Regions from separate parts of the Alkalimarinus coralli genome, predicted to be linked through region 1. Evidence: predicted binding sites of a transcription regulator. Region 1 holds the regulator's gene; each other region holds the start of a gene.
What was found. The regulator sigma-54, encoded in region 1, starts transcription at its own class of promoters, with help from an activator protein. The targets are predictions, from matches to a motif close to GTTGGCACGNNNNTNGNNT.
Positions count from the first base shown of each region.

Region 1 (10,778 bases):
GAGCAGGCTCTCTCCTTTTGATATTCCTGAAATGATCTTGCACGTCGATGACCTGGTTGTTGATGGTGTAGGCTATGGACAGTGGTCTACAGATTTATTCCATCAAGAAAATGGTTTGGTCGCAAAAAATGTCAGAGGGGCAGTAGCAGGCACTCAGTTCCAAGGTCGCCTTAGCTGGTTGCGAGATCAGTATGATATTGATACTACCATTGTCACGGCAACAGTGAATGGAGCAGATATTGCTGCTTTATCAAAAGCGCTAAGCAAGCAAGAGTCGTTAACCAGTAAACAATTCTCTTCCGAAGTGTCTATTGTATGGACGGGAGGGCCAACAGATTTTAAGCTGGATGACCTGTCCGGGCGAATTGTTGTGATGCTTGAAGATGGGACATTACTGGATACACAGAGCGCAACAGAAGCATTCAAAGTATTTGGTATACTCAATGCTGAAGCGATTAAGCGGAGGCTAAGCTTAGACTTTTCCGACCTGTACCAAAAAGGCCTGGGTTATGACCGGATTGAAGGCGTTGCCCGAATGGATAAAGGTACTTTGACACTGGAACAGCCTTTGGCAATGCAGGGGCCATCCAGTGCTTACAAGTTTACAGGGTCAGCTAACCTGAAAGACGAAACGCTGGATATGGATATGGTGGTTGTACTGCCTTTAACCAAGAATTTGCCTCTGGCGGCGCTCTTCCTGGGGGCTCCTCAAATTGGCGGTGCCGTTTGGGTGATTGATAAACTACTCGGGGAGCCATTGAGTAAGCTGACCAGCGCAACGTATGAAATGACTGGCAGTTGGGATAATCCTGATATTAAGCTAAAAAATGTGTTTGATCGCACAGAAAGCTTTAAGGGAGTTCCCCCTAGTCAAAAGAGGAGGGAGGAGTAACATAATGGGTAGTAATAAAGTGTCTTCGCTCTGTCGTGTTGCCGCAATTCAAATGAATAGTAGCGACAGTAAGCAGCACAATTTGAGCATGGTAGAAAAGCTGGTTACTGACGCTGTTGCGAACCACCACGCGAAATTAGTCCTGCTGCCTGAAAATTTTGCGCTTTTTGATGGTGCGGTTGCGCAGGCGTTTGGGCGAGATGAGGCAACTGCCTTGGGCGAGGTAAGAGCGTTTATTTCATCATTGGCGGCATCGTTAAAGGTATGGATTATTGCAGGTTCGACACCATGTTCTCAAAGGCGTGATGGCTCCGAGGTTGAGAGCAGGGTTCGGTCAGCGTGCTGGGTGTACGATGAAAATGGGCAGGAAATTAGTCGCTATGACAAAATTCACCTGTTTGATGTTGATGTTGGAGATAGTTACGGCTCTTATCGAGAATCTGAGCAGTTTGAGCCAGGCACGGCTTCTGTTGTCGTTAAGAGCCCAGCCGGAATGATTGGTTTATCGATCTGTTATGATCTAAGGTTTCCTGAACTCTATGATCGACTGGCCAAAGAAGGTGCCCAGATTTTGACAGTGCCTGCTGCATTTACCTATAAGACAGGGCAAGCTCATTGGGAAGTGCTATTAAGAGCGCGGGCTATCGAGAACCAGTGTTATGTTATCGCAGCAAACCAGAGTGGGGAGCACTCTAAAGGACGTGAAACCTGGGGGCATTCGATGATCATTGACCCTTGGGGGAACGTTATCGCCTGTGCTGATAAGGGTGAGGGGGTGATTAGTGCTGATATTGATTTGGCGTACGTAGCAGAATTAAGGTCTGCGATGCCGGTCTTCTCCCACAAAAGGGTTCAGTCACTGACCGATTGATCAGGCGATTAGCCTCTTATCTTGGTGTGTTACACTTTAGTGGCTTAAGAGGCTAGTACTCAGACTTTAAGGGGTTGTTTCATTATCCATATCATCAATTGTTCTTAAGTATCTGAACAACTTCTTTGATGCGCCGGTATTTTTCTCATTTTTTAAGTCTTTCTTCGCATTACGAACCAGTTGTCGTAAGTGTTGTATATCGGCGTTAGGGTTGTCATGGATATATTCAGACAGGGTCTCGTTACCACCCTCAATAAGCCGGTCTCTCCACCGCTCTAGCGAGTGAAGTGCTTGGGCAAAAGCTTTGCTGCTAGCATCAAAAAGATCCACTGCATTCTGAATGGCTTCTGCATCTTCAGCGCGCATTAATTTGCCGATGTATTGCATATGCCTTCTGGTAGCTTCTCGTTGAGTAATTCGTTGAGACTCATCTATCGCCTTTCTAAGCGTTTCGCTCATGGGGACTTTTTCAAGTTGATTGGGCTTGAGTTCGGTTAGACGTTTCCCTAGAGCCTGAAGCTTATGCATGTCTCGTTTGATGGAGGTTTTACTTACAATATTTTCTTCATCAAACTCTTCAGGTAGATCAAAATCGGTCATCTGGCTATTTCCTGCGGATGCGCTTAAAGGGGGTTATCAAGCGTAGACAATCGTAGCTAACCCTAAAAATGACAAAAATCCTACGACATCTGTGATGGTGGTGAGAATTACGCCTCCAGCCAGTGCCGGATCAATATTTCGAGCACGTAATAAAACGGGAAGCATTGTTCCTGCTACCGCAGCAACAATTAAGTTAATCAGCAGCGCGACGGCAATAATAACACCAATCGTAAGGTCGTTAAACCAAGCAATAGCGGCCCCTGCGACAATTAATGCCCAGAGGCAGCCATTTAAAATGCCTACAATAAATTCCCTGTTGAGCAGCCAGCCGAGGTTATTTCGACTAATTTGCCCTACAGCCATACTTCTGATAACCAGAGTAAGCGCCTGACTTCCTGCTATCCCTCCCATACTGGCAACGATTGGCATCAGTACCGCGAGTGCAACCACTTTCTCTATGGTGGCCTCAAAAAGGCCAATAACTGCTGAGGCTATAAACGCTGTAATCAGGTTTATACCAAGCCATACAGCGCGTCTTTTGGCTGTTTTAATGATGGGTGTGAAGGTGTCATCATCTTCATCAAGGCCGGCCATGCTCATTAGAGAGTGGTCTGCATCATCTCGAATAACATCGACAACGTCATCAATTGTTATTCGGCCTAATAGTCTTCCGTCAGAACTAAGTACAGGGGCGGACACCAGATCTCTTCGTTCGAACAGGTTTGCGACTTCGGTTTCAGGGGTGCTTACAGCAATCGTAACAGCTTCTGTATCCATCACTTCCCGAACTGTGGAGGAAGGACTCGAAACCAGCATTTTGTTAATCGAGAGGACGCCGATAAACTCGTCTTTCCGATTGACGACTAATAACTTATCTGTCATTTCTGGCAGTGAACGGTGGCGCCTTAAATAGCGCAGAACCACATCAATGCTGATGTCGGGTCTGATCGTTATGGCATCGGTGTTCATCAAACCACCGGCCGTATCTTCAGCGTAGGAAAGAACTTCCTCTATACGTTGCCGATCCTGCAGATCCATTGCATCCAGTACTTCCTGTATGACTTTTTCAGGAAGTTGTTGCAGGACGTCGGCGAGATCATCTGTCTCGAAGTCTTCGGTTATACTAATCAGTTCCTGAGGATTCAATTTACTCAGAAAATCAGTACGCACCTCATCACTTAGGTATTGTAGAATTTCCCCTTCAAGCTCTTTATCAACGAGCTGCCACAGAACTGAGCGCTCTTTTGGCGGTGTGGATTCGAGAAGGTGTGCAATATCACTTGGACTCAGGCCCCGATTTAATATACGAGCAACTTGGTCAAGCGAACCACTTTCAAGTGCTTCGTTTAAGCTACGAATTTTTTTATGACGCTTCGCTTGCTCTAATGTCTTAACCATTAATAAGCCTGGGGTCTAAGGTGATGATATTTGAGACGTGCCGGATTATACCTAAAAAGGCTACTTGATCAGTATAACGTAAGGTCTAAATTGTAAAAAGGAGAATGCTTAAAGTAATAACAAAAACAACCGTTTAAAATAAGGAGATAGAATATTCGGATAAAAAAGTAGTGGTAGAGAAGGGTTACTCTCCTTCGCCAAAGCGGTCAGCAATAAGTGCTTTAAGCGCTTCAATCGCATCATTCTCATCAGAACCTTCGACAATCAGGTCAACCTCTGTCCCACAGCTGGCAGCCAGCATCATGACAGACATAATGCTTTTACCATCAACCTCTTTGCCGTTCCGAGCTATTTTAATACTGCTGGAGAAGCGAGTGGCAGTACTTACCAGTTTCGCTGCGGCCCTGGCATGCAGGCCTAGTTTATTAATAATCGGGACAGTTTCTTTAATCATAACGACTTCGTATTTCGTGTTTTGTTTTCGTATTTAATAAGTTTGTCTTTGTTGTCTTTGTTGTCTTTGTTGTTTATGCAATTAAAGACTACTTGGTTGTCAACTGACGCAGCCCTGTAAGTTTTTAGTGATCACTATCGGGTTGGGCTGGCAGCTCTTTGTGCCGAACTTGAACATTCGGCTGCAGTGACTTAAAGATCTCTCCTAGCCGCTCAGAGATGTAGACCGAGCGGTGCTGCCCGCCAGTACAGCCGATCCCAATGGTCAGATAGCTTCTGTTTGAATTGGCAAACTGTGGAAGCCACTTATTGAGGTAACTGACTATGTCTCCCAGCATTTCACCGGTTTCAGGCTGCTGCTCTAAAAAATCTTGCACAGGCTTATCTTTTCCAGTGAATGCTCTTAGGCTTTGATCCCAGTATGGGTTCGGTAAACACCGCACATCAAATACAAAGTCCGCATCAATCGGAACGCCATGTTTAAAACCAAAGGACTGAAAAAGCAGTGCCATATCCTGGCCTGATTTTCCGGCAACCCGGTCTTTTATTAAGTCCCTGAGTTGGTACATGGTCATGTCGCTGGTATCAACGATCAGGTCAGCAGCAGACGATATGGGTGAGAGTAATGCCTTTTCTGCATCGATTGCTTCTTTTAGGGATATTGAATCGTTCGTCAGAGGGTGCTTTCGCCTCGTGGCGCTAAATCGTTTTAACAGTGTTTGATCGAGAGCATCAAGATAGATGACATCCATATCAAAATTGCGATGCTTAAATTGATTGGTTATATCTGAAAACTGGTCGATGCCTGTTGAAAGGTTTCTCGCATCAATACTGACGGCGATTTTTTCCAGGCGTGTTTCTTCTGTGATGAGAGCCTCATCGGCGAGTGGTAATAGGAGGCCGATTGGCAGGTTGTCGATGCAATAATAGCCCAGATCTTCGAGAACATGGAGTGCGGTGCTTTTTCCTGACCCTGAGCGACCGCTTACTATAACAAGTTTCATTATCCTACCTGGTTGATTGAGTTAATGATGTTCGTTTAGAACCAAAGTGCTCAGCTAGTATATTGAACGGCAAAATGATCAATCAGTTATGATTGAATGATTGTGTTGTATAGTGACTCACTGTCCTCGCAACCTCTAAGCTTTCGGCACAGTTCGGTATTATTGAATTTCTCTGCCAGCTGGCTGAGTAACTCCAAGTGTTCACTGGTTGCTTCTTGTGGGACGATAAGTACAAACAGCAGGTCAACAGGCTCATTATCGATCGAATCAAAGGGCACTTTCTGATTAAGCGTTAGCAAGGCTCCGATTACTTTGTGGCAGTTTTCCAGCCTGCAGTGAGGAATTGCGATTCCTTGACCAATGCCAGTACTGCCTAATCGTTCTCTACCGATCAGGCTGTTAAAGATCGTGTTTTCATTAATATCTGGATATTGTTGCGCTATTCGCTGCGCAATTTCTTCCAGAACTTTCTTTTTGCTGCTCCCGGGCAGGCTGCAAAGAGCCAGCTCGGGAGACAGTATAGATTGAATTGAAACTGACGTATCGGTCATTATTAATGCTTATTCTATTCTATGGCAAGTAACTTATCGTGCGGATGCACCGTGAAGTCTGTCGACATTCTTCTCTTTATGCTTAAGAATTTGACGGTCGAGCTTGTCTACCAGCATATCTATTGCTGCGTACATGTCTTCCTGCTCTGCTGTAGCATGAATATCGGCGCCACTGATATGAAGGGTCGCTTCTGCAATTTGACGAAGTTTTTGAACTGATAATGTAACCTGAACGTTGCTGATATGGTCAAAGTGTCGTTCAAGCTTTTCGAGCTTGCTGCTAACATAGTCTTTCAAAGAGTCTGTCAGATCAACGTGGTGTCCCGTAATATTCAATTGCATATTTCGCTCCTAGTATCGTTTTTGTGTTCCCTGAAATCTTCTACATATTGAGGCGCGTTTGAATGTGCGACTAGCAATGAGTCTACTAGTGAAACATCCGAATAGCGTTAACTCAATTCCTGGCAGTGATCAGCAAGGGAACAGAACTTCATTGCCTTTGTTTTTCACTTTACTTTCTTGATGACGCTTTGCCTGGGCTTGTGTTAAGCCCCGCCAAGCCTATCTTTTGATGCCAACAATCTTAGCATATTAGCTAATCCATTTATTGACTCAAAACCGTTTAATTCTGAATACCCCTCATAACTAAAATTATACTAAACGTTTTCGTTCATTTGATGGGGGTATTGACATCGCTTCGCGATATTTTGCGATGGTTCGTCTTGCTACTTTGATACCTTGTTCGTCGAGTATCGTTGCTATTTTGCTATCGCTTAGCGGTTTTTTGGCAGATTCAGCCGCTACCAGTTTTTTAATGATGGCGCGAATTGCGGTTGATGAACACTCGCCTCCAGATGCTGTGCTTACATGGCTGGAGAAGAAATATTTAAGTTCAAATATGCCTCTGGGAGTATGCATGAATTTTTGGGTGGTGACCCTTGATATGGTTGACTCATGCATATCTACGGCCTCCGCTATATCATGCAGAATAAGAGGCTTCATTGCCTCTTCACCATGATCAAGAAAACCTTGTTGATGTTCCACGATCTTACTGGAAACCTTCAGCAGTGTCTCATTACGACTTTGTAAGCTTTTAATAAACCACTTGGCCTCTTGTAACTGATCCTTCATATAAGTGTTGTCAGCACTACTGTCAGCTCGTTTAACGAGTGATGCGTAGCTTGAATTAACCCTTATCTTAGGGGCAATTTCCGGGTTGAGCTCCACTTTCCAACGCTCATTAACCTTTTTGACAACCACATCTGGAACAACATACTCGGGTGTATTACCGCTGATCTGCTCGCCTGGTCGAGGGTTAAGTGATTGAATGAGTTTGATAACCTGTTTAAGGTCGGTCTCTTTTATGCGGCTGCGTCTTATCAGTTGGGCGTAGTCCCGGTTGCCTAAAAGATTGAGGTAATGGTTGATGACCAGTTTTGCCTGAGGTAACCATGGTGTGCTATCTGGAAGCTGATTGAGTTGGATTAGCAGGCACTCTTGCAGGTCTCGACTGGCTACCCCTGGCGGATCAAAATGTTGAATTCGTTTTAGAACCGCTTGTACTTCGTCTAGCTCAACTTCGTGCTCGCTCGCTTCTTCCTGATTGGTTTCAGCAAAACCGGATAAGATCTCCTCAACGGTGCTGGATAAATAGCCATCGGTATTAACTGAGTCAATGATAGACATGGCGATCAGTTTATCAATGTCTGACATGGGGGTCAGGTTGAGTTGCCAAAGCAGATGATCCTGAAGGGATTCGCCCACGCTGTTACGTGACTCAAAGTCGCTATCTTCTTCTGGGGCAGGACCAGACGGTGCGTTGTTGGGGTAAATGTCATCCCATGCGGTATCTACTGGCAAGTCATTTGGAATGCTGTCAGACCAGTCTTCTGCGTTCATAATTTCATCAGAGCCTTCTGAGCTGGCTTCTGCCATGGACTCTTTAGCTTGCGATGCAGAATCATCGGCTGTGTTTTGCTCTTGGGAGGAGGTCTCTGTATCCGGGTTCTCGGATCGATTACGATCATCGTCAGATATTTCCAGCATTGGATTGGACTCAAGGGCCTCTTGGATTTCCTGCTGCAAATCAAGAGTAGAAAGCTGCAGTAAGCGTATTGCCTGCTGCAGTTGAGGGGTCATTGTCAGCTGCTGACCTAGTTTGAGCTGAAGTGATGCTTTCATGACCATTGATTACCTACCGCCTTATGCAAAACCATCAATGAACAAGGTCTCCTCATTGTTTAGTTATTTTATTGTCTCTACCAGGTTTAGTGTAAACCACTTCCGAGTCAGTTGTTTTATTATTTCCGGTTAATCATATTTTAGTTAGGAGATTGAAAAAATAGTAGTCATGGCAAGCGCTATTATTAATATTTGAGCACTGTAACGCTTGGGGAGACTATTAAAGCCTAAATTGTTCTCCTAGATATACATCTTTAACTTGTTGGTTTGACAGAACATCTTCCGCAGTGCCCGACGCTATAATGTGTCCGTCGCTCACGATATACGCTTTCTCACAAATATCAAGGGTTTCCCGAACATTATGGTCTGTTATTAGTACGCCTATCCCTTTCTCTTTCAAATGGGTGACGATCTGCTTGATGTCGCTTACAGAAATTGGGTCAACCCCGGCAAATGGCTCGTCAAGTAGTATAAAATCCGGCTCAGTGGCTAATGCGCGAGCGATTTCTACACGGCGGCGTTCGCCACCTGACAGGCTCATACCTAAGCTATCTTTTATATGTGTAATGTGAAACTCTTGAAGAAGGGTTTCCATCTTCTCTTTGCGTTCGGCTTTAGAAAGATCTTTCCGTGTCTCAAGTATTGCCATTAAATTATCTTTAACGCTTAGCTTTCTAAAAACAGACGCTTCCTGAGGGAGGTAACCAATCCCTTTTCTTGCTCGGCCATGCATGGGTAAATGGGTCAAATTCTCCCCATCGATTGATATTTTCCCTTTGTCGGCTTCGACCAAACCGACGATCATGTAAAAACATGTGGTTTTCCCTGCACCGTTGGGGCCGAGTAAGCCAACAATTTCACCGCTTTGTATTGAGAGTGAGACGTCTTTGACGACTGATCGTTTTTTATAGCTTTTTGCCAGGTTGTCGGCGCTTAACGTTTTCATTATTTTTCTTCGTCGGAATCTTTTTCAACTGGGTGGACAATAATTTCAACGCGCTGAGACTTCTCTTCTCCACCCTGAGCAGTGACTACGCGACTAACCGTGTTGTACTCGATTTTTTTGCCTCGAAACGTGTTCTTTCCCTGCTCAAGTTTTGCGTCGTCTATTAAAGTCAGCTTTTCATTATTACGGGTATAGATAATGGTGTTGCCGTAAGCATGGGTGGGTAGCTCTTCTCCCTCTTGCTGGTCGGAGAATTCAGCTGGAGACCCAAAGGCTTCAAGCTTTATCAAACCGCTTTTATCACTATAAATAATTACCTTGTCGGACTTCAGGATTGACTTTCCCTGGGTGATAACAACGTCTCCACTGTAAATTGAACGGCCCTTTTTTTCGTCCAGCTCAGCTCGGTCAGATTGAATTTTTATAGGTTGGTTGCTGTTTGCTGTGAATGCACTTGCCTGAGTCGAGATCAGAGTTGAAAGTGCCACTATTAAAGCAATCAGCTGTTTTTTAAAAGGTTTGCTATGATGGTAGGGCTTACTGTTATTGGGCATAGTTGCCTCGTACGTTGGAGGTAATTTCAATCTTTTTATCGTCGACCCAGGCGTTCATGCCTTCGCCTTCAAGGATGCTAACATTATCGCTAATGGTAACGGGTTGTTTTGTGGTAATAAAGCGTGATTTATTGAGCACAGTCAGGGATTCTGTTTTTAGTGTCCAGGGGGCTTTCAACTGCTCGTCTCTGATCATCGTTACATTATTGATGAGTTCCAGATTCTCCTCGGTCATTTTATATCTTCCATTGTCCGCTGTGAGTCTCAATGTTGTATTATCTTCCCGGTAAACCAGTAAATTGGGACTCTTTAGTAGTGCGATATTTTGGTCGGGGTAATGCTTGGCTTCACTGCTCTTCATTATGGACGAAACGTAGCCGTCAGCATCATATACCGTGTATTTTCCATTAACGATAAAAAAGTCAGGCTCTTCCTGTTCTGCATTGCTTGCTACAGGCACAATTTTATTGTCGCTGTTCTGCCAGACTATTAAGATCATGGCGAGAATTGAGATGATTAGCAGGGAGTGCTTTTTGATTTTTTCGCTTTTCACGTTATCCCCGACCTCACTATTGTGTAAATACTGTTTCCATACGAGCCAATAATGCTGGCAGGCTTAAATAACACCGGCTTTGAGTAAATCGTGCATATTGAGTGCGCCAACAACTTTCTGCGACTTGTCTACCACGATAAGCCCGTTTATTTTGCTGTCTTCCATAATCGCAAGCGCTTCTGCTGCAAGAATATCTGCTGAAATAGTCCGGCAGTTTGCCGTCATAACTTCATCTATACGGGTTTTATGGATATCGATTGCTTTGTCGATTGTTCTTCGAAGGTCGCCATCAGTAAACAGGCCGCAGAGCTTGCCGTTGTCATCGGTAATGGCTGTCATTCCGAGTCCTTTTTCCGAAATCTCAAGTAGGGCGTCGCTAAGTAATACGTTGTGGTTGACGGATGGAATTCTACTGCCCGTGTGCATAATGTCAGATACTTTCAGAAGCAGTCGTCTGCCCAAGCTTCCGCCAGGGTGTGAGAACGCGAAGTCTTCTGCACTAAAGCCTCGCGCCTCAAGCAGTGCAATTGCAAGTGCATCGCCCATTACCAGGGTGGCTGTAGTACTGGATGTTGGGGCAAGGCCAAGGGGGCATGCCTCTAATTCGACGCTTACATCAAGGTTTGCATCCGCTTCAAGAGCAAGCGCTGAGGTGTTTGACCCGGTCATGCTGATAAGCGGGGCTTCCATTCTTTTTATCAGGGGCAGTATGGTGACCACCTCTGATGTGTTGCCAGAATTCGAAATGGCTATGACCACATCGTTTGCTGTTATC
Region 1 covers NZ_CP096016.1:643,846-654,623, forward strand. Annotated here, with positions in the region: gene MY523_RS02830 (YhdP family protein) at 1-892, shown strand, start outside; gene MY523_RS02835 (carbon-nitrogen hydrolase family protein) at 897-1,763, shown strand; gene yjgA (ribosome biogenesis factor YjgA) at 1,830-2,363, opposite strand; gene mgtE (magnesium transporter) at 2,400-3,761, opposite strand; gene MY523_RS02850 (HPr family phosphocarrier protein) at 3,946-4,215, opposite strand; gene rapZ (RNase adapter RapZ) at 4,340-5,218, opposite strand; gene ptsN (PTS IIA-like nitrogen regulatory protein PtsN) at 5,305-5,769, opposite strand; gene hpf (ribosome hibernation promoting factor) at 5,803-6,111, opposite strand; gene MY523_RS02870 (RNA polymerase factor sigma-54) at 6,421-7,950, opposite strand; gene lptB (LPS export ABC transporter ATP-binding protein) at 8,171-8,896, opposite strand; gene lptA (lipopolysaccharide transport periplasmic protein LptA) at 8,896-9,450, opposite strand; gene lptC (LPS export ABC transporter periplasmic protein LptC) at 9,440-10,003, opposite strand; gene MY523_RS02890 (KpsF/GutQ family sugar-phosphate isomerase) at 10,067-10,778, opposite strand, start outside.

Region 2 (10,778 bases), 1.4 Mb from region 1:
GGTTGAGCCAGTATAGTTAGTAGAGGCCGTGCCTTGAACGGTGCCAAGACTGCCTTTTAGCCAAGCGCTGTCAAGCAGACTGTTAAGCTTGCTAATATTTGCAAAAGAGTGACTTGCAGAAGAGTGATTGGCTGACGGAGTTACTTTTGGATTAGTGTCAGCCACGTCGGCCTCTGGAGCCACCAAATAGCCGGTTTGCATCTCTTTCTTACGGCCAAACCCGGGCACCTTTATTACGTTAAAGCCTGCGCCAGACATGCCTCGCCTTATAACACCAGCGATGCTAAAGGTGCTAAAGGTCGCATCCTGAGCACTATGTCGGCCAATTATATTGAATAGCTCAGCACTCCACATGTCCGGGCTTTTGTGAGGGGCAAAACCATCGAGAAACCATGCATCGGCCAGAAACAGTGCATCTTTAAACTGCTCTTCTGCATCGCCAATATAGAGTGTCAGTGTGACCCTCCCTTGTTCAAACACCAAGCGGTGGCAGCCTTTAACTGCCAGAGGATACTGCTCCAGGAGCTGTTCGCTTAGATGGCTGAGTTGAGGCCAATTGTCTAGGGCTTTAGCTAAGTCGGATACCTTAATTGGCGCATTCTCAACGGATACAAAATGCAATGAACGTACTTCGTTGGAATCTCTAATTTTTTGCCAGGCCAGCCAGCAACACAAGAAGTTTAAGCCTGTGCCAAAGCCAATTTCAGCGATAGTGAAATTACTTTTTTGAGTTAAATCCCTGAGTCGATTTTCGATGTTATTGTTGTCAAGAAACACATATTGAGTCTCTTCAAGGCCACTTTCTCGAGAGTAATAAACGTCATCGTGATCTTTTGAAATAGGGTGGCCGACCTCATCCCAGATGAGGTCGGCAGTAGGTACTGAAGGTAACTGCAAAATGGTAACTCGTTAGAATGGAGTAAAGGGCCGAACTATTTGATAACGGACATTTTTTTGATTACGACAGGGTCAACCGGGATATTCGCGTGCATATTACGCCGGGTTGTTTTGACCGTGGCTATTTTATCTACCACATCCATTCCATCAATCACTTTACCAAAACTTGCGTATCCCATGCTCTGTGAGCTGTAGTCAAGGAAGTTGTTGTTGGCAACATTGATAAAAAATTGCGAAGAGGCTGAGTGCGGGTCATTGGTGCGCGCCATTGCGATGGTGCCACGATTATTGTGCAGGCCGTTGGCCGCTTCATTTCTAATTGGAGCCTTCGTAGGTAGTTTATCCATACTCTTATAAAACCCCCCGCCCTGAATCATAAAACCAGGAATGACGCGGTGAAATATAGTCTTGGTGTAAAACCCGCTGTCTACGTAGCTCAGGAAGTTCTTGACAGTAATGGGGGCTTTTTCCGGGTTTAATTTGAGCGTGATATTTCCGTAGTTCGTTTCTATCAGTACCTTGGTATCGCTGACCGCAGATGGGTCGTCGGCAGCGACTGCGATTGAACTGAATATAAAAGACAATGAGAGCAACAGAGATTTAATGAAAGTTGTGTGCCTACGCATTTAAAATACCCTTTGTTAATTTATTGGTGAAGTTGAGGTTGATTTTAATTGCTGCATTTTCCCATTGAAATGCAGTTTTTCCCCTTACGTTTGGATTCGTAAAGTGCATCGTCCGCGCATTTTAACAGATCTTTTATCGATTGTTCCTGATCTGGGATAACTGAACAGTAACCTATGCTAATTGTAAGTCGGTTGCAATGGGATGCATCAGGGTGGTCAATATTAAGCTTGTATATCTCGGTGAGCATATTTTGGGCAACACTTTGCGCAGATTCTGCGTCGCTGTGAGGAAGTGTGGCAATAAACTCTTCTCCTCCATATCTGGCGACTAAATCATCTGGCCGTTTGATGCTCTGGTGCAGCGTTTTACCGATAGCTGATAAGGCATCATCACCTGCCAGGTGACCTTGTGAGTCGTTATACTGCTTGAAGTCATCAACATCAATCATGAGCACGGATATGGGGGTTTTATGCCGGATTGCGCTGAGCCACTCCCGCTCGATATGTTTATTAAAATAGCGCCTGTTATAAAGGCCGGTGAGGCTATCAGAAGTGGATAATTTACGTAGCTCGTCCTGAGTTTTTATCAATTGCTCCTGCTCATGGTTCAGTAACAGAATGCGTAAGAAATTTTTTCTGATCTCGAACTCCATTCTACCATTCACAATCAGGCTGATTATGGTGACGAATGAATAGATAAAAAGTATTTCCGTAACCTGTTCGTGGGATATGTCGGTCAATAAGGTGATAGCAAAGACTTGAGAGGCGAACATTAAAATGGTTGCGGGCAGGGCATAGCTAAACCCGACACGTATAACGTTACTTATAAAGAAAATTGTGACTATGGGGCCAAACTGGTAATGATAATGCCCACTGTTGGCCGCCAAAACGCCAATGAGTACCAATGAAAGATGAATGATCAAACCACCGACACAGAGAATAAGCTGTTGCCAACGGTAAGAAGGGTAGTAGTACGTAAAGCATACCATCGATAGGATAATGACAGCGCCTAACGCTCGAATGGTTGCAACTTGGCTGAATATTTCGGGGATTACCAAATGGTCCGCTATCAAAAAAATAACAAGCCCCAGCCCCCCAAGAATAGGGTATAAACGGTTTTCTAACTGGTAACTCGAAAGCATATATTGAATATACTTAGCTTCAACGATATCGCTAAACCGGTAGAAAAAACGCTTTCTGAAAAGGTATGCCTGAGCCTCCTGAATCAGCTTAATGGGTAAATTAATATCCTGAATTTTAAATGACAATGACTTTTCCTGATGGTATCGGCTGAAGATGCTTTATTTGGCTCTCGAACAGTTATTATAGAATACTTTTTTAAAATGGAAGTTCTACTAACTAACTGATTTACAAAAATATTGTTTTTTCATTTTTTTGCCCTGTATCAAATCGAAAACTGTACTTACATTTCTTAACTAATCGACAAGCTTATCCTGTGTACAAAAACCGCAATACGTACCATTATTCGTGTGGGATCAATACAAACTCAAACACGTTAGAGGTCGGGGATATGATAGCTACAAAAACAAAACAACTAGACAAATCCCGTCTTGGTCGGTTACTGGTTAATCGGGGTTATATTACTGAACAGCAGCTTGATAGCGCACTGGCTCAGCAGAAAAGGACTGGTCAAAGATTAGGTGAGGTGCTGGTTTGCCAAGGCTTGATTACAGACCGAGACCTGGATCGAACGCTAAAGCATCAAAAGCGTTATCGTTATACGGCTGCATTTGTAGCTATGGTTGTAACGCCACTTCAGCCTATGGTTGCGTTTGCCGCTTCAACCCAGACAAGCAACGCCAGCAGTGATGCAATAGCTGGCGAGCAGATTAATGCATTTAAGTCCAAAACTGGCATGAAAGCCCTTGATGATGACTCGTTGGCGGGTGTGACAGCGCAAGGTATCACTGACGACATTCAAAACTTAATGCAGATGGTTAACAACGAAGAGAAGCCAGATTCTGTTAAGGTCTTAAAAAACCTGACGAACGTGTTTGTTCCGGTGACTAATATGTTGGCGTGGGATTCAAAGGTAGAAGGTGTCGTTTATGATACCAGTAAGCCTGGTTTTGAAATGCTCGAACCTGGCAAGATGAAGTTGGCACTCCCTACTCATATTGACAAGATTAGCCTGGAAAATATCAGAGTCGCAGGGGCTGGGCCAACAAGTGCGTCGTTCGGAAGTGTGTATATGAGTGATATTAACTTCTCTGCCGATTCTTCCGTAACCATAACGGTAAGATAATAAACGCATAAGGAGTATTCTTAGTTTCTGTCTCTGTAGTTTAAAGCTCTCAGCAGTCGAGAGACCATTCCAAAGCAAACAGACATTCTAAATTAAAGGCCTGGTCAGTAAATTGATCAGGCCTTTGCTATTGAGTTAAGCCCACCAATAGAGCTTTCTTTGCCTGATGAACCGTAAAGGTTGGGTTTGTTATGCTGCCCTCTCACAATATCCATTAGCTTGTTAACGCGCTTAAGGGAGTGGCTGACGACCTTTCCATTGATGGTGTTTTGATCTTGACAGAATCTTAGCCCTACATTCACCTTTCTCCACAATGCTTGTAGTTCCGGGTCAGGAATATCGGCGATTACTTTTTCAAATTCACCCTTTCTAATCTGATGGCCGGCATCAATGAATAGTTTGGCTTTTTCTTTAGCGCGATGCTCGATGGACTTTATTCGGGAGGATTTTTCGCTGGTTAGTAGCTTGAGAGAGTCGTTAGAGCGCTCTTTTAAAGCAGTGCGCTCTTTGTTTAACAGTTCGCTTAAGCGGGTAAGGTCTTGAATATCTTCTTGCAGCAGAGTCTTGAGTCGATCAATTAAAAGCGGCATAACTTACTTACTCTCAGAAAATGTGTTTCTCCATATCAAGCATTTTCTGGGCCACATTTTCAGGTGAGACAGTATAGCTTCCGTCTTCTAGGGCCGCGCGTATCTTGGCCACTTTATCTGAATCTACCTCAGGTAAGCTTTTCAAGCTCGCTTCAATTTGCTGAAAGTCTTTTGCTTTGCCACTGAAACTTACGCTTTCACCTCTTTTTTCAGTCGGTGCCTGCTGTTTGTCCTGTGCTGAGTTGTCAACTTTTTGACGAGGCTGCTGAGTTTCAACACTCCTGCTTTGGGAGCTACCCGGTCGGTTCGGGTTTATTCCGTTAATGTCGATTGCCATGATCGTAAACCTTTAATTAATAGACTCTGCTTAACTTATCGACCAAACTTTTAAGAACTTTAATAATAAACGTTATTTTATTTCAACGACTGCAATTTAACTATCGAAATAAGCCGCCTCGCTTCTATAATAACATCTGTCACAGGTTCTGTTTATTGGTTTCTGACTCGCTTTAGATAATTCAGTTTGATTGACAACGCATTACATCGGAACAACAACCTGCCCCTTTGATATCACCGTTGCCCTAACGACTCGTTGAGATTTTTTATTTTTCACCGGTATTTGTTGGCCCAGTTTGCCGTCACTCATCGCTGTGCCCATCATCTGAACGGATATCGTGTCTGATAGCGCGCTTATAACAACGGTGTCGCCTCGCGCAACCACTTTAGGGGGTAGTAGCAGCCCTGGATAGAAAACGTCACCGGCCTGGATTGATCGTCGTAAAAGCATTCCTACGATGTTTTGTTGATTAACAAAGTAGCCTTTTCGAAACTTATTGACTTGAATTTCAGCGCGTTCCAGGTCGGACTTTTTTACCCTTTGGCCCCGTGGCAGCGTCTGGCTTGCCACCCAGACCTCTTTGTATATATTAATTTCAGCACCGACAAATATTGACCATCGCTTTTTATCACTGCAAACCACTTTTATTGTATTTTTGTTTCTCTCCAAAGGGTCGCCCTGAAAGGTAAAGGAAAGAGGCGTACTGCATTTTGTGAGATTCAAACGCGGATCAATGTTGCCGATTTTATAATTGGAGCGGTAATTTTTTTCCGAGGCGAGTGTTTGGCTATATTCATCAAGAAAAAAACGGGTCTCTTGAGAAGCCCATTCGCTAAAAGTAGATGCATTAACAGGTGTGATGCTGAAAAGTAACAATAGAACTAAAATAGCTCTGCGAACTTTTAAAAAATGGCCTATGCTAATGAGAAGTAAGCAGTATTTGTCTAAACAAGGCACATGAACACCATTTGACATATTGAATAAGATTGTTTGTAAAGTAAGCAAACAGTGTGCCGATATAAAAAATAGCGGCCAATACGACACAATGTATCGACTATAACGTGTCAATGGACTTTAGCCGTTTGTTTGAATTTTTAGCATTCAGAAAAAAGCAGGGGATACACCTATGGCTGGTGTTTTGGATAGTGTTAACCAGAGAACTCAGCTGGTTGGCGAGAATCGACTTGAGTTGTTGTTGTTTCGATTACGAGGCGAACAGATATACGGTATAAACGTCTTTAAAGTTAAAGAAGTATTGCAGTGTCCAAAGCTCGCAATGATGCCAAAGCGTAACCCCGTGGTGAGAGGCGTTGCTCATATAAGAGGGGGAACTATTCCTATTATGGATATGGGAATGGCGACCGGGCAAGCACCTATACCTGAAGACCAGATAAACAGTAGCTTCGTTATTATTACCGAGTACAACCGTAAAACTCAGGGCTTTCTAGTCGGGGGCGTTGAGCGTATTGTTAACCTGAACTGGGGGGAAATTCACCCACCACCAAAGGGGGCAGGTAAGGAGAATTATCTGACTGCTGTGACTCAGTTAGATGACAAGTTGGTTGAAATTATCGATGTTGAAAAAATTCTCGCAGAAGTATCCCCTGTAGAAGACACCGTCACAGCAGGGATTATTACAGAAGAACAAACAGAAAAGGCGCAGCGTTTTCGGGTGCTGGTGGTTGATGATTCTTTGGTCGCCCGTAAACAGATCCAAAACTGCTTGCAGGCTGTAGGGTTTGAGGTCATCACTAAAAATGATGGTCAGCAGGCGCTCAACTACCTGCGTGAGCAGGCGGAGGCAGGCGTTGACATTAAAGAGCACCTTGCGTTGATGATATCTGATGTTGAAATGCCTGAGATGGATGGTTACACCCTCACAACCAACTGCAAGGCAGACCCTCGATTGGCTGACCTCTATATCATGCTGCATACCTCTCTTAGCGGTGTTTTTAACAAAGCGATGGTTGAAAAGGTGGGGGCAGATGATTTTATGGCTAAGTTCAGCCCGGATGAATTGGCTGAGCGCGTTATGACAGTCGTAGACCAATTACATCACTGACACTCACTAGGTAACATTGCTCACTAGATAACAATATTTTTTGTTTGGACTAAAACATTTATGGTGACACGCTTGAGCTCACCCCCGCCAGGGGCAGCCGACGAATATCAGCAGTTTAGGGACTTTTTGCAGGATGCTTGCGGGATACTGCTGGGCGATAACAAACAATATCTGGTAAAAAGTCGACTAAGGAAAATCATGGAAGAGGAGGGGGTTGAATCCCTTGGGGCGCTGGTTCAGCAATTGAAGAAAATATCTGCCAGAGGGTTGAAAGAGCGGGTGGTCGATGCGATGACCACTAACGAAACGTTGTGGTTTAGGGACAATCATCCGTTTAGAATATTAAGTGATATTTTGCTTCCTGAGTTTGCGGATAAGCGAGGTATTAAGCCCGTTAGAATATGGTCTGCCGCTTGTTCCACAGGCCAAGAGCCATATTCGATGACCATGGTTGCAGATGAGTTTAAACGGGCCAAACCCGGCAAGCTTAAGAATGGTATTCAAGTGGTCGCCACTGATATATCCCAGACAGTGTTGTCCAATGCCAAGTCTGGCGAATACGAGATGCTGGCTATTGGTAGGGGGTTGTCGAAAGAGCGGCTGAATGCCTATTTTACTGAGCAGCAAGCGGGTACGTGGAAAATCAAACCAGAGCTTCGGCGCCAGATTGATTTCAGATTGTTGAATCTGCTGGATCGATATTCAATTCTTGGTAAGTTTGATGTGATTTTTTGCAGAAACGTGCTGATATATTTCTCTGCCGAGCTGAAACTGGATATTCTTTCGCGAATGCATCAAGCACTTAACCCCGGGGGGTATCTGGTTTTGGGTGCATCAGAGTCGCTGAATGGCCTGGCAGACAAATTTGAAATGGTTCAGTGTCGGCCAGGGATTATATATCGCGCTATTTAGCTGGGAGTGGAGGTAGCAGGAAGTGTAAGTAGCTGATAGTGGAGGCGTTATCTATCAAGTCGTTAGCTTTAAGTTTATACCAGCCTTAGCTTAACCCAAAAACGGGTTAAGCATTCGTCCAAAAAAGCCGGTCATTTTCAGCGGCGCATCCAGTACCGCGAAGCAGATGCAATCGCTGTGATCATCTGCTTTAGGTTGGTGTACCGTTTGAGTATCTGCCAGAATAAAATCGCCTTTATGATATTGGCCTGCGTTGTCTGAGAAGCTACCGTCCATCACCAGTGTGAACTCATTTCCTTTATGAGTGTGGACAGGAAGCTCTTTGCCCGCAGCTATTTTGTATAACTTTGCGGTGTAGTGCTGATCAGAAATTGGCAGTTTATACTCTTTGATGCTTTTAGACAGCCCCGTCCATTCCAGCTGGTCGAAGTAACCAGGCACAAAGCGAGTTAATGGTCTTGGTATGCGCGGATCGGCCACTATGCTTGCCTGCTTTAATTTCGACTGATCGGGCTCTGGTTCATCTAATCGTGAAAGCACTTTAGACAGCAGGTTACCGCTGACTTCAACGGGCGGTGTTTCTTGTATTATCTCGCCACCCAGTTGCTCGTAGACTCTTATTCGGTTTCTGCAATCCTGACACGCTTCCAAGTGGCAGGCGACCATAATGCCCAAAGCGTTGGACATTTGTCCTGCGGTAAATTGCATTAAAAGTTCGTCAGAAGGATGATAATTAGCCATGTCATTTGTTCTTTCGCTAAGGTGTCTAACTTTTTCATTGCCAGCCGTAATCGTGACTTAATGGTGCCAAGCGGCAAATCCAGCTCATTCGCAATCTCACTGTGAGGTTTGCCTTCAAAATAAACTTTATAAACAATCTGACGCTGTGATTCTGGCAAGCCATGTAAGAGTGTACGGACAATATTCACATTTAGATCACTTTCTACTTTATTTTCTAAATGTTCAGCATCTGTGTAGGTTTCAGGCCATAGGTCTTCTGATGTTATTAGGTCGGGTCGCTCCTTCCTGACAAAGTCGATGCGTTTATTACGTACGATAGTATACAGCCAAGTGATCGCGGACGCGGTTGCAGGGTTGAACGTATGGGCTTTACGCCACACCGTTAGCATCGCCTCCTGCACGACTTCTTCTGCATCATTTGAATTTGCTCCGCAGCGCATCGCATAAGCTTTGAGGCGCGGAGAGGCTGCGTCAAATAACGCTACAAACGCATTGCGGTCTCTATCGCGTGCAATGCTGATAACAAGGTTATCGAGTGACGGTGAGCTGTCTGCTTGGTGTTGGCTCAATAAGTTGTACCCATGTTTTGTGGCTTTTTCTATAAAAACAGTTGTGATGCCGACATTTTTTATTATGCGTTAATCGGCCACAAAGCTAAACCTACGTATAAACGCAGTCAGTGACTCGAAGCGCCATCTCAAGATACAAGGTTTTCGTTGTTGAGCATAAAGACTACAACAATATATCGCCTACACTGAATAGGTATAACGATAGCACTTTTTACCTAGGTTTGGTGTTGTTTCTGCTTAGACTCAGTTTTTATCACGATTATCGGATAAAAGCTTATTTAAGAGTGATCCGTTTTATCAGTTTCGTCGTAACAACTAATAGTTGCATGGGCAAACGGCTCTTAATCACGATTACTATCTTTGCCCGCGTATGTAACCACAGGGATTTAGGCGTAATTGATAAATAAAATTCGCCTGTTATCAAAAACGATATTGCCGATCACGAATGGGCAACCCTGTTTTTAACTAATGCAATCGAGAGTGTTAAAACATGCACAACCTTGTTTGGTTTAGAAGTGATCTAAGAGTATATGACAACCCGGCATTGACTGCCGCGATGTCACGAGGGAGCGTTGTTGCTGTCTACCTTTTGGCGCAAGACCAATGGGATCAACATTCGGTTTCACCCGCCAAGCGGTCACTGATTGTTAACCAGCTGAAAGCATTGGCTGATGACCTGGCTGAGCTGAATGTACCGTTAAAAGTGGTCGACTGCGGATCATTTGCAGAGTTTTCAGGTGTGCTGAGTGAACAGGCATGCACACTCGGGGTTGAAGCGGTCTACTTTAACAATGAGTATGAAGTTAACGAGAAACAGTGCGCGGCAGAGGTCACCGACAAGCTGGCTTCAATTAACGTTAAGACGTTTGATTTTCACGATAGCTGCATGATCCAACCGGGAAAAATAAGAACCCAGCAAGGGGAGTGTTATAAGGTTTATTCTGCATTTAAACGAGCCTTTATTGCACGACACACCTATGAAGCGCGGCCGATCTTAAACCGGCCCAAGAAACAAGACTATATCGATATTATTACCGACTTGGCCGCCTTGAACGAAGTTGACGTAGACTCGAAGTGGAGTGAACTCTGGCCCGCCGGGGAAGACTACGCACATGACCGGCTAAATCGTTTTGTTGAACATTCTATCAGGCAATATGACCGTCAGCGGGACATTCCATCAATAGAAGGCACGAGCCAACTGTCACCTTATTTGGCGGTAGGGGCCATCACGACTACCCAATGTATGCAGGCTGCTCTGAGCTTAAACGAAGGCAAGCTTGATGATGGCCAACCCGGCGTTTCGGCTTGGATTAACGAGTTAATTTGGCGCGAGTTTTATCGACACCTGTTGGATGAATACCCTCATCTATGCAAGTTTAAGCCGTTTAAGGAGGAGACCGACCGACTGCCATGGAAGCACGATACAGCACTATTCAAAGCATGGGTTGATGGACAGACCGGATACCCTATTGTCGATGCGGCAATGAGGCAGCTAGCTGAAACGGGGTGGATGCACAACCGTCTTCGTATGATCACGGCAATGTTCCTGACCAAACATCTATTTATCGATTGGCGGTGGGGCGAGCGCTACTTTATGGAGCAGCTGGTTGATGGGGATCTTGCATCGAATAACGGTGGCTGGCAATGGAGTGCCTCGACAGGCGTCGATGCCGTGCCATATTTCAGAATTTTTAATCCAACCCGTCAGTCGCAACGGTTTGATAAAAACGGTGACTTTATTCGTTACTACGTCCCTGAACTGGAAGGGCTGGACGATA
Region 2 covers NZ_CP096016.1:2,043,201-2,053,978, reverse strand. Annotated here, with positions in the region: gene mnmC1 (FAD-dependent 5-carboxymethylaminomethyl-2-thiouridine(34) oxidoreductase MnmC1) at 1-897, opposite strand, end outside; gene MY523_RS09100 (peptidylprolyl isomerase) at 933-1,523, opposite strand; gene MY523_RS09095 (GGDEF domain-containing protein) at 1,568-2,791, opposite strand; gene MY523_RS09090 (cyclic di-GMP-binding domain-containing protein, MshE-related) at 3,055-3,789, shown strand; gene MY523_RS09085 (flagella synthesis protein FlgN) at 3,906-4,379, opposite strand; gene flgM (flagellar biosynthesis anti-sigma factor FlgM) at 4,393-4,716, opposite strand; gene flgA (flagellar basal body P-ring formation chaperone FlgA) at 4,918-5,673, opposite strand; gene MY523_RS09070 (chemotaxis protein CheV) at 5,843-6,778, shown strand; gene MY523_RS09065 (CheR family methyltransferase) at 6,851-7,690, shown strand; gene MY523_RS09060 (ChrR family anti-sigma-E factor) at 7,781-8,431, opposite strand; gene MY523_RS09055 (sigma-70 family RNA polymerase sigma factor) at 8,398-9,000, opposite strand; gene phrB (deoxyribodipyrimidine photo-lyase) at 9,491-10,778, shown strand, end outside.
Region 2: the regulator sigma-54 is predicted to act here: its motif matches at 5,716-5,734, upstream of flgA (flagellar basal body P-ring formation chaperone FlgA).

Region 3 (10,778 bases), 2.0 Mb from region 1:
CTCTGCAATTCCAGCAATACGCTCAGTTGTCTGCTCTGAGGTATCAATCCAGGTGACATCCAGATAACCGTCTGCCCAGTCCGGCTCACCGCCGCCTTGAGCAAGCAAACTGGTAATAGGGGCGGCGTTAGCAATTACAACACTGCTAATCGACTGATTAAGCAGCGGCTGGCCATCAATCTCCATATCCACCACAAAGTTTTCCGATTCATTCACCGCTTGCATAAACCCCTGAATATAAGCTAACTGGCCTAGTTCATTTTTTTCATCACGATTGGCAAGTTCAATCATCTCTTGCTCAAAGCCGACACCGGCGAGTAGCAGCATCAACTTCCCATTGCATTGGGCTGTGTCGATACAGGTACTATGGCCTTCTATAATATCGAGACAAACCGCCTCTGCCGAGGCAAGCTTTGACTCAATACCCCACAACGCGTGGCATAGCGCATTGGCAGTACCCAAAGGAAGAATCCCTAGTTTAATATCAGTACCCACAATCTTTGAGGCAACTTCCGAGACAGTACCATCACCGCCTCCAGCAATAATGATATCAGCACCAGCTTCCTTGGCTTGCTCGGCCAGTGCACCGCCGTCCATCGTTTCAGTGGTCGTTTTTAGTGTAATGTTGAAATACGGCGACAGCGTGTTGATCACCTCATCTTTCTGGTCTTCCCACTTGCCACCACCCGCTACCGGGTTAGCAATAACCCATGCGTTGTTCATGATTTTTAACACTCCGCGTCTATGTAGTTTTTCAAGTGCAGCCATCTGGCCTTTGTTCAGCCTTACTGTTTTTCGAATGCTTTGAATCTTCTTCATCATATCCGGGATCGAGCGCTGACTTGTTCGGCTGAGCATATAGGCCGCAACCACAAACGCTGAGCGCCCCCTTCCCAGCGCGCAGTGCACCACCACTCTACCGCCATTGCCAATATGGCTGTGCATCCATTTAATTGCGCGCACACACTGCTCCTCACTGGGAGCCGTATGGTCAAGCAAGGGAATATTCAGGTAATCAATCGGTTCATTAATCAGTGACCAGTCCAGCGCATCAAACTCCGCAGTCACATCCAAAACCGCAGTCACGCCATTCTCTTTCAGGCGCTCGATATCCCTGGGGAACAACCTGCAGCCAAGAAAGACCCCCTTATCAATTCGCTGCATAGAAGGTGTCGGATCGTGTTTTCTGGCCCATGCATTGTAGCCCCTTGCGCCCAGCAAAAACGGGAAGAATAACCAACGGATATAGCCTGGTATGGTGCCATCGTGTCGCTTGCGAAAAACCTCGGCCTTATTGATGATGTACGCTGAACTCACCGCAAAAAGAGAAGCCGATACCCATAACAGGAGTGCGCGCAATATCGAGCTATCGAGAAAAATAGCGCCCAGCAAGCTTAGCAGCGCTCCTGCCACATAATACTTTGCAATAAACACGTTCGCTCACCCTCCTGTTGCATCAACGCTTTTTAGAACATAGCTTACAAACCGTACCTCAAAAATTGCACCTCACAAACAATAACCCCCCATAGCAGGGGGGATTGTTCAAACGTGCTGAACCGAGCAATTAGCAGTCTGTATCTTTAGCATTCATGCCTTCTTTCGCATCTTCACACAGATCCTCTACCGTATTACCTGCGTCGGTCGCGGCTTCATCAATTCGCTCTCCCGCGTTTTCTGCAGAACCATCACACGCCACAACAGTGAACGCCATTCCTATTACCATCATTAGCGCTAGAAGTGATTTTGTAAAATTCATAGTTATATCCTTATTTAGTCTATTTAGGTTAATGTGAATCATGGGGGTGGTTAATCCGCGACAACGTCAATCAACTACAACGCTAACTCACCACATTGCCGATCAGCGAAACGACCATCAGTATCAGGAAGACAAAAAATAGTATTTTTGCAATACCTGTCGCTGTACCTGCAATACCTGAAAAACCGAATATTGCTGCGACGACGGCTATAACGAGAAATGCTAATGCCCAACTTAACATGTCATTCTCCTCTACCCTTTAGTTAATAAATATTTTCCTCTACCTTAGAGTCTTCAAACTGGGGTTCTACGAACTAACGTTTAAGTGAGAGCCAGATCGGAGACTACAGCCTGATTTCAATGCTTATTGACTCTACTTACTAACTACTTAGCGATAACCGTGCCAATCAAACAAACAGAACATAACGAATTGAAATATATAGACATTATTAAAAACGCCCAATAAAATTGAAAGAAATACTTCTCCACTGAACGAAAATATTACAAGTACAGTGTAATTGTTTCATTTACCCTGCTGGCATATAGGCTATCTTCAAATGGCAGAAGTAAAATCAAGCGGCTCAACCAAGCAGGCGACTAAAACTGTGATGTATCTGCCTTAAAAACATGGCTATTATAAAAAACACTATAACCATCATTCTGATTAAAAGGTTTACTGAATGGATACCGGGACATTGAAATTACATGGCTGTCGACAACCCAGGTATTTAACTCGCACACAGCTCTCGGCACTTTTTGTGATTATTTCGTTATGGTCACTGTTGCTGCCTCGCCTGTCTGGCGCAGCGCCAACCCTTGATGAAGTAGAGTTTAAGATAGAAAGAGTCAAAGAGAGCCCTGAACTTGATGAGTCAACCCAGACCAAGCTGATAGAAACACTGACCAATACCATCGGCTTTCTAAAAGAGGCCGATAGCAAAAGTGCGGATGCCAAGCAGTTTGCAGAAGCAGCAAGAACCGCCCCCAAAAGGGCTCAGTCACTACAGGCTGATCTGAAACGGCTTGAGCGGAACCCTGGTAAGCCAAAGTCCCACAACGATAAAAACAAAAGCATCGATAGACTAAAAAACGAGTTGCTGGCTGCTGAGACATTTCACAACAACCTCAGTGCAGAAATAAGCCGGCTTGAAGCTCAGGTTTCCCAAGCCAAAAACCGCCCCAAGATCATTCGCAATAACCTCACCGAAATATTCAACCGGCAGGCCGGTATCGACTCTGAACTAGCCAGCAGTCTAACGTCTACCTCAGGCAATCTGGAGGAACAGGTTCAGCGCTGGAAACTGGAAGCAGAGCAAAAAGCCCTGTCTGCTCGGCAGGAGTCTCTGGAGCAGGAGCTATTAAGCTTTCAAGCAAGGATAGAACTGAAGAGAATACAGCTCTCTATCTTTGAGATTCAGCTTCGCAACGCAAATAGCCGGATACAAACCCTGCAAGAGCTGCTATCGAAGAAGCGGATTGAGAGCGCGCAAAAGACAGAACAAACACTGACCAAGCAAGAGCAACAATTCAAAGATCAGCATATTCTGCTGCAACAACTAGCCGCTCAAAATACCGCACTTAGCAAGCAAAGCGCTAACACCAGCGAACAGTTTAAAAAAGTCGAAGCCGACACTCAGGAAGCCGCAACCAAAACACTCGAGTTATCTGAGAGTTTTCGTAATACCCAGCTAAAAATTGAAATAGCAGGCCTCAGCAAAGCGCTGGGGCAGGTGTTACTGGAAGAGAGGCGTCGGCTGCCGAACGCAACAAACATTAAAGCTGGCAGCCCAGCCAACGACGAAACAATAGCTGAAGCGGGTTTAAGACAGATAAGGCATGAAGAGGAGCGCCGAGCGCTACGCGACATCAATACCTACGTCAAAGAACTAACTAAAAATCTTGATAGTGAGATAGCACAATCCCTTGAGCCTGAATTAATTGAGTTGGCCGAACAACGTCGAGAGCTTCTAAACAAGGCAATCGAGATCGACCAAGCCTATGTACGGGCTTTGGGGGAGTTGGACTTTGTTTTACGAAAGTACCTGGCCAAAGCAGATAGTTACAACGAGTTTTTAACTGAGCATCTGCTATGGATACGCAGTTCGCCCGCGGTCAATGCCTCCATGTTGGGTGCTACCGGCAGTCAACTACTTGAGCTGTTTCTTGGGCCTCAGATCAAGCAGTTAATTACGGATGCCAGGCGATGGTCGTTCAGTAATCTGGGATACTGGTTGCTGGTAGTTGTGCTACTCGTATTTGCCTCAAGACACAAGCAGCTGAGCAGCCAATTAACCGCGTTGAACGAACCTATGCAGCGCCTGACGACAGATAATTACATGTTTACCCTGAAAGCACTGCTAATAACGCTGCTACACGCATCCATTTGGCCGCTGATTCTGTTTCTCAGTGGCCATGCGATTAGCACAACCCCTGAAATATCCTCGCTCACCTCAGCGTTGGCAAATGCGCTTTCAGGTATAGCGATCATACTTTTCAGCTTTTCATTTTTACGAAAAATGTGCCTCCCTGATGGTCTCGCCATTGCCCACTTCAAATGGCCAAAACAAGACGTTAACAAAGTCTACAAAGACCTCGGGCGGTTTATCTTTATCTTTATTCCAATAGTTATCGCAGCTGAAACCGTCATGAACTACCCGTTTGAAGCAAGTGCCGGAGCCCTGCCACATATAACGCTCGCGTTTGCAACAATCAGCTTTGGCTATTGTGCCTTTCGTCTGGTCAATAAAAAAAATGGCGCGATGACTGTTTATCACTCCCGCATACACAAGACGGAGTCAAATGTGCTACAAAAAGCACTGGTCAGCCTCTCAACAATCGTCCCCAGCACGTTATCTATTGCCGCATTGATGGGCTACCTTTATACGGCGGCGACCCTTAGCCTGCTGCTACTGACTTCCATTTTGAGTATTGCCAGCCTGATTAATGTACACCAGCTCATTATCCGCTGGCTGGTGCTGACACAACGCAAAATGGCCTATAAAAATGCCGTTGAACGCCGTGACAAGGCCAGGCAAAAAAGAGCCGAACAAAGTAAAGCTGAGCAGAGCAATGGAGACCAGAGTAGCGCCATCATCGAGTCGATTGAGGATGCGATTGAAGAGCCACAGGTAGACCTGAATGCCCTGAGCAGAGAGACCAAGGAACTGATCAACACGCTGCTATTTATCTCTGGCGCGATCATTCTCTGGTTAATCTGGAAAGAGATACTTCCTGCGCTGGGAATTCTGGAAGATATTGAGGTCTGGGAGAACACCCGGAAAGTAGGCGACAAAGAGCAGCTGGTTCCTGTCACGTTATTTAGCCTGACCATCGCCGTGCTCATCATCATACTGACATTTCTGGTCGCCAAGCGCTTGCCTGCACTGCTTGAGTTTATCTTTCTGCAACGGATGCAACTCAGTGCCGGTGGCCGCTATACCATACGAACCCTGTCGGGTTATACCATTGTAGCTATAGGTGTGCTCTCAGCACTCAGTTCGATTGGCGCCAGTTGGTCACAGGTTCAGTGGCTGGTCGCCGCGCTTGGCGTCGGTATTGGTTTTGGCTTGCAGGAAATTGTCGCCAACTTTATCAGCGGCTTGATTATCTTGTTTGAACGGCCTATACGTGTGGGAGATATTGTCACCGTTGGCGAGACCGATGGCATCGTCACCAAGATAAAGATTCGCGCAACCACCATCCGTACCTGGGATCAGAAAGAGCTATTGGTTCCCAACAAGGAGTTTATTACCAATCGCCTGTTGAATTGGTCGTTGTCTGACCAAACCATGAGATTGTTGGTTCAGGTGGGAGTGGCCTATGGCTCCGATGTCAGAAAGGCAATGGACATTATTATCGATATTGCCAAACAACACCCCAACATAGTCGACGAGCCCGCGCCAGCCGTCACGTTCGAGAGCCTCGGAGATAATGCGCTGATTCTATATTTGCGCGCTTACATCAATAACCTTGATCACCGTTTACCAACCACAACCGACCTGCACCTTGAGGTTTACGAACGCCTGAATGAAGCCGGTATTGTTATCGCCTTTCCGCAACGAGATGTACACTTGCATACCGCAGGGCCTCTCGATGTAAGGATGGCAAAGGAGCAAAACACGCCTGCACAGAGCAGTTAAGCACCGGATGTAAGCCTGAGTAGCCAGCTAAAGAGGATAAAGGCAAGCCAAATTGTCATAGTCAGTGCCGCCACAATGGTTAAGTACACGAGCAACAATCTGATGCGGCTTTGCCGCTTCACCCGGCCAGGATTGTTAACGTATGACTGAATCAGACGAACATTACGTTGATTCGCTTTAAAGGCAAAATCAAAAATATCGCCCACAAACGGTATCATGCCGACAATACTTTCGAACACCACGTAAAAAATCATGCGGCTCATGACGCTGGTTGGCACACCTAATTTAGCCGCATTGACCAGGATATAACCAGAAAGAAAACTTGAAAACAGGTCACCAACGACCGGAATCAGCCCAAACAAACCATCTAACCCAATCCGCCGGGACGTACCGGGCAAGCAGATCGAATCATCCAACCACCAAGCAAGTCGCTCAAGCCTTTTGACGGTGTGCTGTTGCGTTTCTCCCTGCCTGCTATTCATAGCTTCCTCATTTTGGCCTCGTAAACACGAGGCGCTATAGCCTGGGGGCATCAACATTTATTTTCAGCCCCCCATGGTTTACATACTGCGCTTTATAGTTAATTTATAGTACCTCCACTTCGTGGCCCCATAAAGAACCAATGCAGCAAACCAACAATAGGCAATAAAATAATATCACTCAGGTAACGTTCAATATAAAGTCAGATAAGCCTTCAAAAGCCAAAACAAAACTGGCACGAAATATGTCTATAAGAATATAGAGCGCAACAATGCTCGTTATGGATAAATGCGTTGAGCATTTTATTTTTTGTGTGAAAATGGAGGAACACAACATGAATTGGGACCAAGTAGAAGGTAAATGGGATCAGGTTAAAGGTCAGTTCCAACAGAAGTGGGGCAAGCTTACAGACGATGATCTGGACTCTGCCAAAGGCCGCCGCACGGAGCTAACAGGCCGTATACAAGAACGATATGGGCTGGCCAAAGAGAAAGCAGAGGAAGCTGTAGACGATTTTCTTAAAAAAATCTAAACGAATGAACTCTCGGCATTAATAGAGATTCAAGCTGTATAGAAAAAGCGCCACCGTCATTCAATGACGGTGGCGCTTTTTTTGTATCAGACCGTTAAATTCTACAAAGTTCTATTTTTCGGTTTATTCACAGCAGTGAAAAAGTTACTCATTGGAGTGAACTTTTTTCAAACCTCATTGCAATATTGGCTCTCGGTAATGACTAAAAAATTGTTCAAAGGCACTCACGTATTATCTATTTGGCTTTGTTTCTATATGCCGCTTCAAGCCCGGTAAAGAGGGTATCAAGAGCGCCCTCGATTCTATCCCAGGTATCCTCTTCTTTAAGCTCAAGCCCGGCAAAAGGTGACTCCATATGCTCACGAATGGTTAAGTGAAGCAACGCCGCACCCAACAGCGCAATGATCTCGTGATCGTACTCCGAGTACACTTTTTTATGTTGCCCCAGCATCTGTTTTACCACGTCCAGCGAGCTTTGCGTTCTTTCAGCAATGAGCTTTTTGGCAGCATCATTTTTTTCCGCCATCTCCCAGGCATAAATAGCCACCGTGTTAGGTCGTTTTTCCAGAGCGCTTCTGAAATTTCTAAAAATACATTTACAGCGGTCTCGTAACGAAAGTGCACTAAAGTCTTCACGGGACATGCCTCGTATTTCTCGCGCTGAAGGCCAAAAGGCATCGGTCTCACCATATGCTTCGATAACCCCTTCCAGGCCACCAAAATAACGGTAAATCAGTGCCTTACCAACACCTGCCTGCTTTGCAACATTATTGATACCCAGCCCTCGATAGCCGTCTTTCGACAATATGTGCTCAACCGCCTCCAGTATTCGGGTTTTGGTTTGCTCTTTATTTTTTATCTGTTTCTCAGCCAATGGAGATCTCTTCAGTTATCAAATAGTGCGATATTGCCCAGCAATTCGACTTCAAACGCCGGTTTGGCAGCAACAATGTTACCAGAGGGTAACATTTTTTGAAAACCCGTTGACTTCTTTTTTCGCTCGCTATAAATTATGTGACCAGTTGGTAACATTAGTAACCAAAACCATGGATGGTAGACATCCCACTACTGACTTTTTATACACAAGGAATATCGCAATGGCATTAGAGACGCTTCTTTCAGAAACCCTCGGCATCGTAAGAAAACCCATCCTCCCAAAAGTACTGAACAAAAAACTAACACTGATCACTGGTGGTAGCAGCGGGATCGGGCTTGCGGTTGCACGTCAGATCGGTGAAGCAGGCGGCACGGTTATTCTCGTCGCCAGAGGGTTGGAAAAACTTGAAGCAGCCAAGAAAGAAGTCGAGGCCCTGGGTGGTACAGCCTATATTTATACCTGCAATCTGAGCGACACAGACTCTTGTAAGGAGCTGGTCGAAAAGGTACTCGAAGAGCATGGCCCGATTGACGTGCTGATTAACAATGCCGGACGCTCTATCCGTCGCTCAGTCAACGACGCCTATGACCGGTTGCATGACTTTGAACGAACCATGAACCTAAATTACTTTGGCTGTTTACAGCTGATCTTAGGTTTTCTGCCTTCAATGCGTGAGCGTAAAAAAGGGCATATCATCAACATTTCATCGGCGGGCTGCCAGTCTAATGTTCCTCGTTTCTCAGCCTATATCGCCAGTAAGTCAGCGCTGGATGCCTTTAGCCGCTGCCTAACCAATGAAATCGCACAAGAGAACGTGCACATTACCACCGTCTACATGCCGCTTGTTCGCACCCCGATGATTGCGCCCACCAAGAGTTATGACTATCTACCTGTCATGTCGCCAGAACGTGCTGCACAGCTGGTACTGAAATCACTCGTAACCAAACAGAAGAAAGTCACCACCCCGCTCGGCTCACTGGCAGAACTGGTATATGACATATCTCCTACCTCTGCCAGCACCATCATGAACCTGAGCTACAGGCTAGAAGAGAAAATTCGGTTACACCAGGAGAAAGCTAAAAAGTCGTAGCTTAGCCGGGTGTTGTTTAGCCTGGTGTTGTTTAGCCTGGTGTTGTATAGCGCTTGTCTCTGTTATTGAGGCAAGCGTTTTGCCATCGTCGATGGTGAAGCTATATCACTGCTTCATAGCGCTGATTCTGCGTTTAACCTCAGGGTCATTCGGCGCAATGGCTGACAAGTTCGTTAAGTGACGCCAGCTCTCTTTCTGCTGGCCTGCTCTCTCCAAATAGACAATCAGCGACAGCAACACATCATATTGATTCGGCCACATCTCATTCGTGCGCTCAAGCACCTTAACAGCCTCCTGTAACTGGCCAGATGACTCCAGCGCCACCGCATAGACATAAGAGTATCTGACAGAACGATCACTCTGCTCTGTCGCCTCTTTTAGATAATTCAAAGCGGTGTCCAGCTGCCCTTGCCGAACCCAATACAAACCAAAACTATGCTGAGCGGCGCCACTATCTGGCGCAATTGAAACCGCTTTTTGCAGTGTCTGCTTGGCGCTTTTCTCATCACCCAAACCCCGGTATAGATCAGCAATGTTAAGCAAGGCAGGCACATAGTCTGGCTCAATTTCCAGGGCTTTATTCAGGGCCATAAGTGCCTGTTCTGTATCGCCTTGGTTCAGCGCATAGGTTGCAATAGATGCTTGTCCTGACGGTGTATCTTGTGACCTGCGCAACTGTTTCTCATACTCTCTAAACAGTTTGCTGAGGGCAATATAGTCTTCTCCGTTGACCTGCGAACCATATCCCGCCAGTTGGTTCGCCACAGCAAAACGGACGCTGGCAGACTCATCAGTGAGCAGCGGTTTCAACAACCCCCAACGGTACCGAACAGGAATAAAAGCTGAAGCCTCTACTGCGGCACGCCTAACCAAAGGGCTTTTAGACGCCAGCTGCCGACTAATGGTTTCAGCGGTCAAGCGAGACGGTATGTTCCCCGCAAGTGATAACAGCGTTGCTCGGCGAATGGCCGGATACTGTTCGTCTTCCGCATAACGAACCATTGCACGTAATGCCAACATGTCCGTCTTCTGCGCTCGCACATTAATGGAAGCAAACGGGTCTTTCAGGTCGCGCTTATTCCACTTATTAATTGCTTTTGAACTCCACTCTATCGACTTGTCTTGGTGGCAGTTATTACACGCATTGGGTGTATTCATCACCTCTGACTGCTGAGGGTCGGGAATGCTAAACGAGTGATCTCGACGATCATCCACTTGCATATAGGTCGTCGCGGGCATATGACAGTTAATGCACTGCGCACCTTGCGATGCACGCGCGTGGTGATGGTGGACCTCAGCATCATAACGTTCTGCGCTATGGCACTGAGTGCAAAGCCCGTTATCCTGGTTTCGTACTTGCCCGGTATGTGCATTGTGGCAGTCGGTGCAGGTCACACCAGCCAGATGCATTTTGCTTTGCAGGAAAGAGCCTAAAACAAACACTTCATCTCGGATTTGACCGTCCGGGTGATAAAGCGGGTCATCAAGCAAGCGCAGTGCGTATTGGTCGTGGTAATCATTGGCAGGGTCAACCCCGCCAATCACCTCTCTTCGAGAGTGGCATCCACCACAGGCATTAATCTGCGACGAAGTGACCTTCCCTTGAGGTTTTGCTATCGGCTCTTTGCCGTCAAAAACAAATTGGCGAGTCTGTTTAAGGTCTGTTTTAAAACCGCTGTTTACGCCTTTTTCGTAGTCGCCGTTACTGACTAGATTAACATGCTGCCTGCCCACCCCATGACAGGACTCGCAAGCAACATTCAACTCAGCAAACGTTGTTTTATAGCGTTGGTAGATCGGGTCGTAGCCCTTAGAAACACCGGTTGAATGACAGTCTGCGCACCGACTATTCCAGTTTTGTGTTTGGCGAGTCCAGTGAAACGGGCTGGTTGGGCCGGTATCTT
Region 3 covers NZ_CP096016.1:3,446,933-3,457,710, forward strand. Annotated here, with positions in the region: gene MY523_RS15455 (diacylglycerol kinase family protein) at 1-1,434, opposite strand, end outside; gene MY523_RS15460 (hypothetical protein) at 1,565-1,756, opposite strand; gene MY523_RS15465 (DUF1328 domain-containing protein) at 1,839-1,997, opposite strand; gene MY523_RS15470 (mechanosensitive ion channel domain-containing protein) at 2,437-5,895, shown strand; gene MY523_RS15475 (DUF4112 domain-containing protein) at 5,892-6,377, opposite strand; gene MY523_RS15480 (CsbD family protein) at 6,710-6,907, shown strand; gene MY523_RS15485 (TetR/AcrR family transcriptional regulator) at 7,143-7,781, opposite strand; gene MY523_RS15490 (SDR family NAD(P)-dependent oxidoreductase) at 8,005-8,874, shown strand; gene MY523_RS15495 (tetratricopeptide repeat protein) at 8,980-10,778, opposite strand, start outside.
Region 3: the regulator sigma-54 is predicted to act here: its motif matches at 2,146-2,164, upstream of MY523_RS15465 (DUF1328 domain-containing protein).